4 regions of the Streptomyces sp. L2 genome follow, and region 3 is predicted to be linked to each of the others. Evidence: riboswitches for the same ligand, from Rfam matches in the RefSeq annotation. Region 3 holds a riboswitch; each other region holds the start of a gene.

Region 1 (2,194 bases), 2.4 Mb from region 3:
GAGGGGACCCTCAGGGGTTGAGGCCCTTGCTCCGCAGCCAGGTCATCGGGTCGATGGCGGTGGCCTGGCCGTTCGGGTGGACCTCCACGTGGACGTGCGGGCCGGTGACGTTGCCCGTGGCGCCGACGCGTCCGATGACCTGGCCGGTGCTGACCTTCTGGCCGACCGTGACGTTGATCGAGGACTGGTGGCAGAACCACAGCTCGGTGCCGTCGTCCAGGGTGAGGATCGTGCGGTAGCCGTAGGCGCCGGCCCAGCCGGCCCCGGTGATCTTGCCGCTGTGGATGGCGTGGATGAGGGTGCCGGTGGGGGCGGCGAAGTCGAGGCCGGTGTGGTAGCCGGAGGACCACATCGAGCCGGGCTGGCCGAACGTCCCGGTGATCGTGTACGACGTCGTCGGCAGCGTGTACTGCTTCGCCAGCTTGGCCAGGCGCTCCGCCTCGGCCTTCTTGGCGGCGGCGGCCTCCGCGTCCTTCTTCGCGTCGGCGGCCTCGGTGGCGGCCGCCTTCTCCGCCTTGGCGGCCGCGTCGTCGGCCTGCTTCTCGGCGGCGGCGACGGCGGCCACGGTGGCCTTGGTGTCGACCTGGCTCTGCTGCCGGTCGGCCTGGGCCATGATCCGGTTGCGCAGCGCCTCGCCGGCGTCGGAGCCGCCCTGGTCGGTGGCGGAGGCGGTGCCGATGTGGGCCAGCGAGGCCGTGGTGGCTGCGGGGGCGTCGGAGGAGTCGTCGAAGAGGTGGCCGACGGACGGCAGGTCCGGCAGGTCGGGCATCGAGATCGACACCGGCGGCTTGCCGGTGTTGGCGCTGGCCATGCCGCCCGCGCCGACGGCGGCGATGACACCGACGCCGAGGACGGTGGAGCTGCGGGCGAGTCCGCCGCCGCGCTGCTTGGCGACGCGGTGCCGGCCGCGTACCGGGCGGATGGACTCCTCGGTGGGGTTCCACTCCTCCCAGGGGCCCTCGTCGGTGCGCTGGTTGCCGTAGCCGTAGGGCTCGCCGTCACGCTGGCTGGGCACGAAGGGGGCTGTCGGGGCAGGCCGGTTGGACGCCACGCGGGCGTACTCCTTTCCTTCCTCCGCCTACCGGGTTAGCTGACGGGTTCGGAGCAGGAAGGTCTCCTACGCGCGTATACGTGTCGTGGACTCACTGAGAAGTCCACGGCGGTATCCGCGTGATTCACCCCAAGGTGGTGGTTCCCCGGTTCCCTCGCGGGATTCGGCGCGTGCGCACGGAGCCGCCTCTTGTGACGGCTGGGACGACCGCGCTGCGTTATCGAACGTTAATAGACCGGGGTAGCTGATTCCAAGCTGTTCTGCTTGATCATTACCCTTTCTAGAGCGGACGTACGGGCCAAGAGGCATGCAAATCGGGCAGGTTGACCGAACTTCAGGAGTCACAGAGGTTTTGATGGTGACTCAGATGTTATGCGGAGGGCTTCCGTCCGGTCACCATGAGTGAGGGGTGGGGTCGGCGCACCGAGGGACGGCAGAAAACACTCAGGGCCGGAATCCGATGGATTCCGACCCTGAGTTTCAGTAGCGGGGACAGGATTTGAACCTGCGACCTCTGGGTTATGAGCCCAGCGAGCTACCGAGCTGCTCCACCCCGCGTCGTTGAGACCACTGTACGCCATCCGCGGGGTCCGATGCACATCCGTTCCCGCCGGGCAGGTCGAGGCGCTCCGGCACCGGCGGAAGCAGGTGGCGTCCTCAGCCCAGCAGGTGCGCGTTCGGTGCCTTGGCCGCGGCCTCGTACTCGGGCAGCACGACCACGTCCGCTCCCCCGCCGGTCAGCACCCCCGTGCCGTCGGCCCCGGCCACGAAGGTGTCCGGCTCGCGCCAGGCGGTGACCACCCGGCGCACGCCCGCCCCGAGGATCAGCTCGGCGCACGGCGCCGGGCGCGAGGAGCGGCGGGCGCAGGGCTCCAGGCTGCTGTAGACGGTGGCGCCGGGCAGCCGCGGGTCGGCGGGGTCGAGCTTGGCCAGAGCGGCCTCCTCGGCGTGCACCACCGGGTCGCCGCCCTCCCGCGAGTGGCCGCGCGCCAGTTCCGTGCCGTCGGCGGCGACCACGACCGCGCCGACGCTGAAGGCCGTCTCCGAGGGCGGGCACAGCGCGGCCAGCTCGCAGGCGGTGCGCAGCCAGTGGCGGTCGGCCGGGCCGGGCAGCGGGCCGGTGCCGGGGGCGGTGGGCTCGTA
Region 2 (2,194 bases), 1.3 Mb from region 3:
AAGGCGCGCAGCAGGTTGACCGTGGTCATGATGAGGTCGTCGAAGTCGAGCGCGTTGGCCTCGCGCAGCCGCGACTGGTACAGGGCGTACGCCTGCGCGAGGGTCTTCTCGAAACCTCCCCCAGACTCCGTCTGGGAGGTGCCCCCAGTCGCCTGGGCCGCGAAGTCCTCCTCGTCGATCAGCTCGTTCTTCAGATTGCTGATCTTGGCGCTGAAGGACTTGGGCGGGAAGCGCTTGGGGTCGAGGTCCAGGTCACGGCAGACCAGGGCCATCAGGCGCTTGCTGTCGGCGGCGTCGTAGATCGAGAACGAGGAGGTGAAGCCGAGCTTCTTCGACTCCCGGCGCAGGATGCGCACGCACGCGCTGTGGAAGGTCATCACCCACATCGCGTTCGCGCGCGGGCCCACGAGGTGCTCGACGCGCTCCTTCATCTCGCCGGCGGCCTTGTTGGTGAAGGTGATCGCGAGGATCTGGCCCGGGTGCACGTGCCGCTCGGCGAGCAGGTGCGCGATGCGGTGGGTGAGCACACGGGTCTTGCCGGAGCCGGCGCCGGCGACGATGAGCAGGGGCGAGCCGGCGTGCACGACCGCGGCGCGCTGGTTGTCGTTCAGCCCCTCCAGCAGCGCGGCGGTGTCGATGGCGGGGCGCGGGGCGCCGTCGCGGTAGTACGCGTCCCGGTCCGGGGGTACGTCGAACTTCCCGCTGAACAGATCGCCCGGAAGCGGCTCCGGAGCGTGATCGTCCTCGGGCGGTGGCGGGGGTTCCTCCTCGTGCCCACGGGGGGGCTGGAGGGCCGCCAGGAAGCTGTCGTCAAAGAGGCTGCTCATCGCTCTCCGAGTCTAGGGCGCCCCACTGACAACCGGTCGCCGACCCGGGAACATGGCCGGATTCCCGAAGAGTTGATCTACCCGCCTCGCGGGCCGTTCATTCCCTCACGCTGCGAACGTGCCTGCTGGACGGTGTGTGACCGCCGCGCGGGGCAAGCGCGTTCATCCTCAGAGGTAACGAAAATGTATCGGACATATCACGCATCGACCTTCACAGAAGTCACACGAGTTGGCTAGGTTGCGTTCGGGCCGCACGACCCCTTCCGGTGAACCTCGCCGGGCCGGGCGGCCCCCGCCGAGTCCGGCAGCCCCCGTACAGCGGGGCCCGGAGCCGGGGACCCACCGATCCTGGGGTGAATCGCCCTGTCCCGTCCGGGCCAGGGCCGTAGGGCAGCCTTCCGAACCATCCGCCCGAACCCGACAGCTAACCCGGTAGGCGGCACATTGGAAGGAGTCGCCACCCTTGGCGTCGCACCGCAAGCCGCGCCCCGCGGGGGCGCGCGGAGCAGGTCTCCGCACCCCCGCACTCGCCACCGCCGCGCTCACCTCCGTGGCCGTGCTGTCCCAGACGGCCGACGCCGCGCCCGCCGCCTCCGACGACGGCAGGCCGAGCCGGGAGGAGATCGAGAAGAAGGTCGACGACCTGTACCGGCACGCCGAGTCGGCGACCGAGAAGTACGCGGAGAGGCAAGCGGAGAAATACGCCGAGAAGTACGCGGGGACGTACGACGCGCCGAAGTACAACGCGGCCAGGGAACGTGACGGCCGGCAGCGCAGCAGCCTCGACGCACTGCGCGAGGAGGTGGCCCGGCGCTCGGGCCGCCTCAACAAGCCCCGCGCGGACCAGGTTTCGCCCGCCGACGACTCCGCGCCCGTCCGGAGGCGGCTGGACGCCACCCCCGCGGTCGACTCGCCGGCCACGTCGCAGAACGACCTCCAGACCGCCAAGTCCGCCGTCCAGCACAAACTCGCCACCGCGCGCGGGATGCTGTCCCGGCTGACCGAACAGGGGACGGCGCGGCCGGCGGCAGCCGAACGGCACGGCTGGCAACAGACCTGGCACAACCCCGGCCCGGCGCCGACCCTGCAGCCCGACACCACGACACCGAGCGCAGGGTTGCCCGGGAACGTCGAGCCGGCAGGGTTGCCCGGGGTGGTCGAGGCCGGCGGGTTGACCGGATCGGTGCAGTCGGCCGGCCTTCCCGAGGCAATGGGGTCGGCCGGACTGCCGGGGCCGTTCGAGTCGGCCGCCTTGCCCGGGATGGTGGCGTCGGCCCTGCCGGGTTCGGTCGAGCCGGCCGGGCTGCCCGATGGAACGGGGTCGGCCGGGCTGCACGGTGTGCTGGAGTCGGGCGGGTTGCCCGGGG
Region 3 (2,194 bases):
CCCTGCTCGGCGACACCCTGGGCGCCTGGACGGGCACCCCGGGCGAACCGCGGCCCGTGCCGCCGGTCACCGCGGACGACACCGGCCGCGTGGTCATCGTCCACCGGCCCGGCGCAGTCCAGACGCAGCTGCTCATCGGCCGGATCGGCCCCGACCGGCACGACCGCGTGTGGCCCGCCCAGGTGCTCGGCACCTACTGCCTCGGCGGCACCCTCACCTCCCGTCTGGACCGCGTCCTGCGCGAGGAGAAGGGCTACACCTACGGGGTGCGCGCCTTCGGGCAGGTCCTGCGCGCCGCCCCCGAGGGCACCGGCGCCGCGATGCTCGCCATCAGCGGCTCCGTGGACACCCCGAACACCGGCCCCGCGCTGCAGGACCTGTGGACGGTGCTGCGCACGCTCGCGGCGGACGGCCTCACCGACGCCGAACGCGACGTCGCGGTGCAGAACCTCGTCGGCGTGGCCCCGCTGAAGTACGAGACGGCGGCGGCCGTCGCGGGCACGCTGGCCGACCAGGTCGAGCAGCACCTGCCCGACGACTACCAGGCGACGCTCTACCAGCGGCTCGCCGCCACGGGCACCGTGGAGGCCACCGCGGCCGCCGTGAACGCCTTCCCGGTGCACCGGCTGGTGACCGTCCTCGTCGGCGACGCGACGCAGATCAAGGAGCCGGTCGAGGCGCTCGGCATCGGCGAAGTCACCGTCGTGACGGCCGAGTAGAGCGCCTGCGTGACCGCCGTGTAAGGCATCGGCGGAGCCGGCGCGTCCCGCACGCGCGCGTGGGCCCCTGACGACCGACGGGTCGTCAGGGGCCCACGCCGTTTTCGGCCCGTTCCCCTTGCTCGCCCTCAGATGTCCGAATTGGGGCAGAGGTTGCCTGTCTGCCCTGTGGCATGCGCTACAAAAACCCGGATGCGTTTGGGTATTGAACGCACCCCGCCTTAGCGTCGTCCGGGCTGTTCGTCAGGCAGTGCGCCGCACCCGCGGCACCGGACAGCCATCGCCGAGTCCCCGTACGGCGCGAGCCAGGGGAGCCGGGGACCCACGCAGTCCCTGGGGTGAATCGGACGCCCGCGCGCAGCGAGGGGGTCCGTAGGAGACCTTCCTGCTCCGAACCCGTCAGCTAACCCGGTAGGCGAGAGGGAAGGAAAGGACCAGCCACTTCATGGCGTTCATGTGCGCCACCGGGAAGCACCGCAAGCCCGGCCGGGTCAAGCGCACCACCGCGCAGGCCGCCGGCATCGCCGCCCTCACCACGACCGGTGTCATCGGCACCCTCGCGGCCTCTCCGGCGCTCGCCGCGGAGAGCCCCGTCGAGCAGAGTGGCCTCACCCCGGTCATCACCGTCAGCGACGACGTCGCCCAGCAGATCGACGCACAGGCCGCCGCCCAGAAGGCCGCCGCGGAGCAGAAGGCGGCCGAGGAGGCCGCCGCCAAGGTGGCCGCCGAGCGGGCCAAGGAGGAGCGCGCGGCCCAGGCGCGCGCCGCCCGCGAGGCCGAGCGCAAGCGGCTGAACACCTTCGTCGCCCCGGTCGCGCACTCGTACGTCTCGACGGGCTACAAGGTCGGCGGCACTCTGTGGTCGTCGGGCTCGCACACCGGCATCGACTTCCACGCGGCGAGCGGCACCGCCGTCCACGCGGTCGGTTCCGGCACCGTCGTCTCCACCGGCTGGGGCGGCGCCTACGGCAACCAGATCGTGATCCGGATGGCCGACGGCATGTACACCCAGTACGGCCACCTGTCGTCCATCGGCGTCACGGTGGGCCAGAAGGTCACCCCGGGCCAGCAGATCGCCCTGTCCGGCGCGACCGGCAACGTCACCGGCCCGCATCTGCACTTCGAGGCCCGGACGACCCCCGACTACGGCTCGGACGTCGACCCCATCGCCTACCTGCGCAAGCACGGCGTGCACGTCTGATCCGTCCCGCAGCACTACGGAAGCCCCGGCCCGCCGGCCGGGGTTTTCGCCGTTTTTCGGGTGCGTGAAGGCACCGCACATCACCCCGCTGTCCAAAAGGCATCCATGAATTCCGGCTTCTCGTCGGAAATTCAGGCCGCCTGGCCTAGAGTCGCGGAAAACGCCCGTCGTCGGCGTTTCACGGGGACCAAGGCGGAGGTCGGTCATGCGTATTCCGGCGCATTCGGTGTGCACGGCGATCCGGGACGACATCGTCGCCGGCGTCCACGCGCGT
Region 4 (2,194 bases), 1.5 Mb from region 3:
ACTGTGCCGCGAGCATCACCAGGAGCGGCCGGAACCGCTTCCCGCCGGCCCGGACGAGGTGCTGCGCGGCCTCCGTGATGAACGGGACCTCGCTCTTGGTGGCCTCGAGCAAGCCTTCCTCGACAGCCGCCAATCCGGCCTGGACATCGGCTTCCAGAGCCTGGTCCCGCACGCTCAGCCCGAACGGCCCGACGACGGTCACGAGGGGTCTCCTGTCTGCTGGTGTCTGCTGGCGATTACACGGTTTGTCGATAGGTCGCTGCCATCACTCAAGTCAGCGTATCCGGTCAGCTTTCGATCACCGCTAGCGCCCACCGCTACAGGCCGGGCCGTACCGGACCACTCCCGGCAGGCCCGCGATCGGATGACAGGAACGGACATTTATCGACTTAACGGATTCAGCGAGATTTGCACAAAAGCACGCATCCCCGAGAACCACGGACACGGATGGCGGTATTCCGGGACGAGCAAATCCCCCATGTCTGATTTTGCATAATTTGCCATTTCGTGAATTGGGTCACGCGAGCCCCGTACCGCCCCATGGCGCATTTCCTCCGCATCCCCCCTTGCCCCACCGGCCAGTTGAGGATTGGCGGCTGCAAAGGATCAAGTACTCGAAACGGTACAGACCAAGGTCAACTGATGCGTTGTGTGAATCCGGTACTTGTTCCCGACATGTGCTCTCGCATACGTTCCCGGCCGTCGGACGGACGCCGAATCCTGCCACCGCCCGACACCACCCATCGACGAACTCATTTCGTGTGGCAGGAGCGGGGGACCCAGGTAAGTCGCCGGACCGGACGGCACTCGTCGTACCGGAACGGCTAGGGGTGAAGTCGTGCCGCCGTCCGCGCGGCGCGACCGGGCACCTCCCCGCCCGAACCCGACAGCTCACCTCGCAGGCGACGGAGAGGAACATCCCCATGTCTGCTGCCGCCCAGCACCGCCGCCCCCGCACCCGCCGCCTCGTCCGCACCCTCGCCGTCGCCGGCACCGGTGCCGCCGTCCTCGCGCTCCCCCTCATCGGCGCCACCAGCGCCTCCGCGGCCACCACCACCTCCGCGACGCCCTCCACCACCCTCGCCGGCTACCCGAACAACCTCGACGGCTGGATCCGCGAGTCCCTGGCGATCATGGCCGAGCGGCACATCCCGGGCACCTACGACGGCATCTACCGCAACGTGATGCGCGAGTCCTCCGGCAACCCCGCCGCCATCAACCTCTGGGACTCCAACGCGGCCGCCGGCACCCCGTCCAAGGGCCTGCTCCAGGTGATCGACCCGACGTTCACCGCCTACCACGTGCCCGGCACCTCCTTCGACCCTTACGACCCGGTCGCGAACATCACGGCCGCCTGCAACTACGCGGCCGCCCGCTACGGCTCCATCGACAACGTGTTCGGCGCATACTGAGGCCGGCGATCCCGGCCCTGGACTCGTCAGGGGCTCGGGAACAGTCTTTCGAGGACGACGGCGATGCCGTCGTCCTCGTTCGACGCGGTGACCTCGTCGGCGACCGCCTTCAGCTCGGGATGGGCGTTCGCCATGGCGACACCGTGCCCGGCCCACTCGAACATGGGGATGTCGTTGGGCATGTCCCCGAAGGCGACCGCCCGCTCGGCCGCCAGCCCCAGGTGAGCGGCGGCCAGCGCGAGACCCGCCGCCTTGGTGACCCCGCACGGCTGGAGCTCCACGGTCCCGGGGCCCGACATGGTGACCGTGGCCAGCGAATCGACCGCCCCGCGCGCGATGGTCGCCAACTCGTCGTCCGACAGGGTGTGGTGGCGCAGCAGCACCTTGCTGATCGGCGCGCGCCACAGGTCGTCGCGCCGGCCGACCCGCACGGCCGGCAGCGTGGGGTGCGGCATCCGGTACCCCGGCTCGATCAGCGTGAGCCCGTCCACGCCGTCCTGGTCGACGGCCGCATACACCTGGCCCACCTCGGCCTCGATCTTGCCGAGCGCGGTTTCCGCCAGCTCCCGGTCCAGGCGGACGGACCACAGCAGACGGCCGGCGCCGGCGTCGTACACCTGCGCGCCCTGTCCGCACACCGCGAGCCCCGTGCAGCCCAGCTCCTTGAGGAGCGGCCGCACTCTCGGTGCCGGGCGGCCGGTGACCACCAGGTGCCGTGCCCCGGCGCGCGCCACCCTCGCGAGCGCGGCGCGCGACCATTCGGAGACGGTGTCGTCACCGCG

The links. Region 3 has a riboswitch for cyclic di-AMP ahead of DBP14_RS06830 (M23 family metallopeptidase). Riboswitches for the same ligand answer to the same signal wherever they lie in the genome.
Positions count from the first base shown of each region.
Region 1: another riboswitch for cyclic di-AMP. It lies ahead of DBP14_RS18155 (M23 family metallopeptidase); the one in region 3 lies ahead of DBP14_RS06830 (M23 family metallopeptidase).
Region 2: another riboswitch for cyclic di-AMP. It lies ahead of DBP14_RS36825 (C40 family peptidase); the one in region 3 lies ahead of DBP14_RS06830 (M23 family metallopeptidase).
Region 4: another riboswitch for cyclic di-AMP. It lies ahead of DBP14_RS13450 (transglycosylase SLT domain-containing protein); the one in region 3 lies ahead of DBP14_RS06830 (M23 family metallopeptidase).

Region 1 covers NZ_QBDT01000001.1:4,089,111-4,091,304, reverse strand. The annotation lists gene DBP14_RS18155 (M23 family metallopeptidase) at 11-1,051, opposite strand; cyclic di-AMP (ydaO/yuaA leader) riboswitch at 1,059-1,230, opposite strand; tRNA gene DBP14_RS18150 (tRNA-Met) at 1,536-1,609, opposite strand; gene DBP14_RS18145 (dihydrofolate reductase family protein) at 1,709-2,194, opposite strand, start outside.
Region 2 covers NZ_QBDT01000001.1:2,940,577-2,942,770, forward strand. The annotation lists gene pcrA (DNA helicase PcrA) at 1-827, opposite strand, end outside; cyclic di-AMP (ydaO/yuaA leader) riboswitch at 1,111-1,283, shown strand; gene DBP14_RS36825 (C40 family peptidase) at 1,291-2,194, shown strand, end outside.
Region 3 covers NZ_QBDT01000001.1:1,658,931-1,661,124, reverse strand. The annotation lists gene DBP14_RS06835 (pitrilysin family protein) at 1-719, shown strand, start outside; cyclic di-AMP (ydaO/yuaA leader) riboswitch at 991-1,152, shown strand; gene DBP14_RS06830 (M23 family metallopeptidase) at 1,165-1,920, shown strand; gene DBP14_RS06825 (GntR family transcriptional regulator) at 2,126-2,194, shown strand, end outside.
Region 4 covers NZ_QBDT01000001.1:3,144,528-3,146,721, forward strand. The annotation lists gene DBP14_RS13445 (polyprenyl synthetase family protein) at 1-202, opposite strand, end outside; cyclic di-AMP (ydaO/yuaA leader) riboswitch at 735-918, shown strand; gene DBP14_RS13450 (transglycosylase SLT domain-containing protein) at 924-1,412, shown strand; gene DBP14_RS13455 (Cof-type HAD-IIB family hydrolase) at 1,439-2,194, opposite strand, start outside.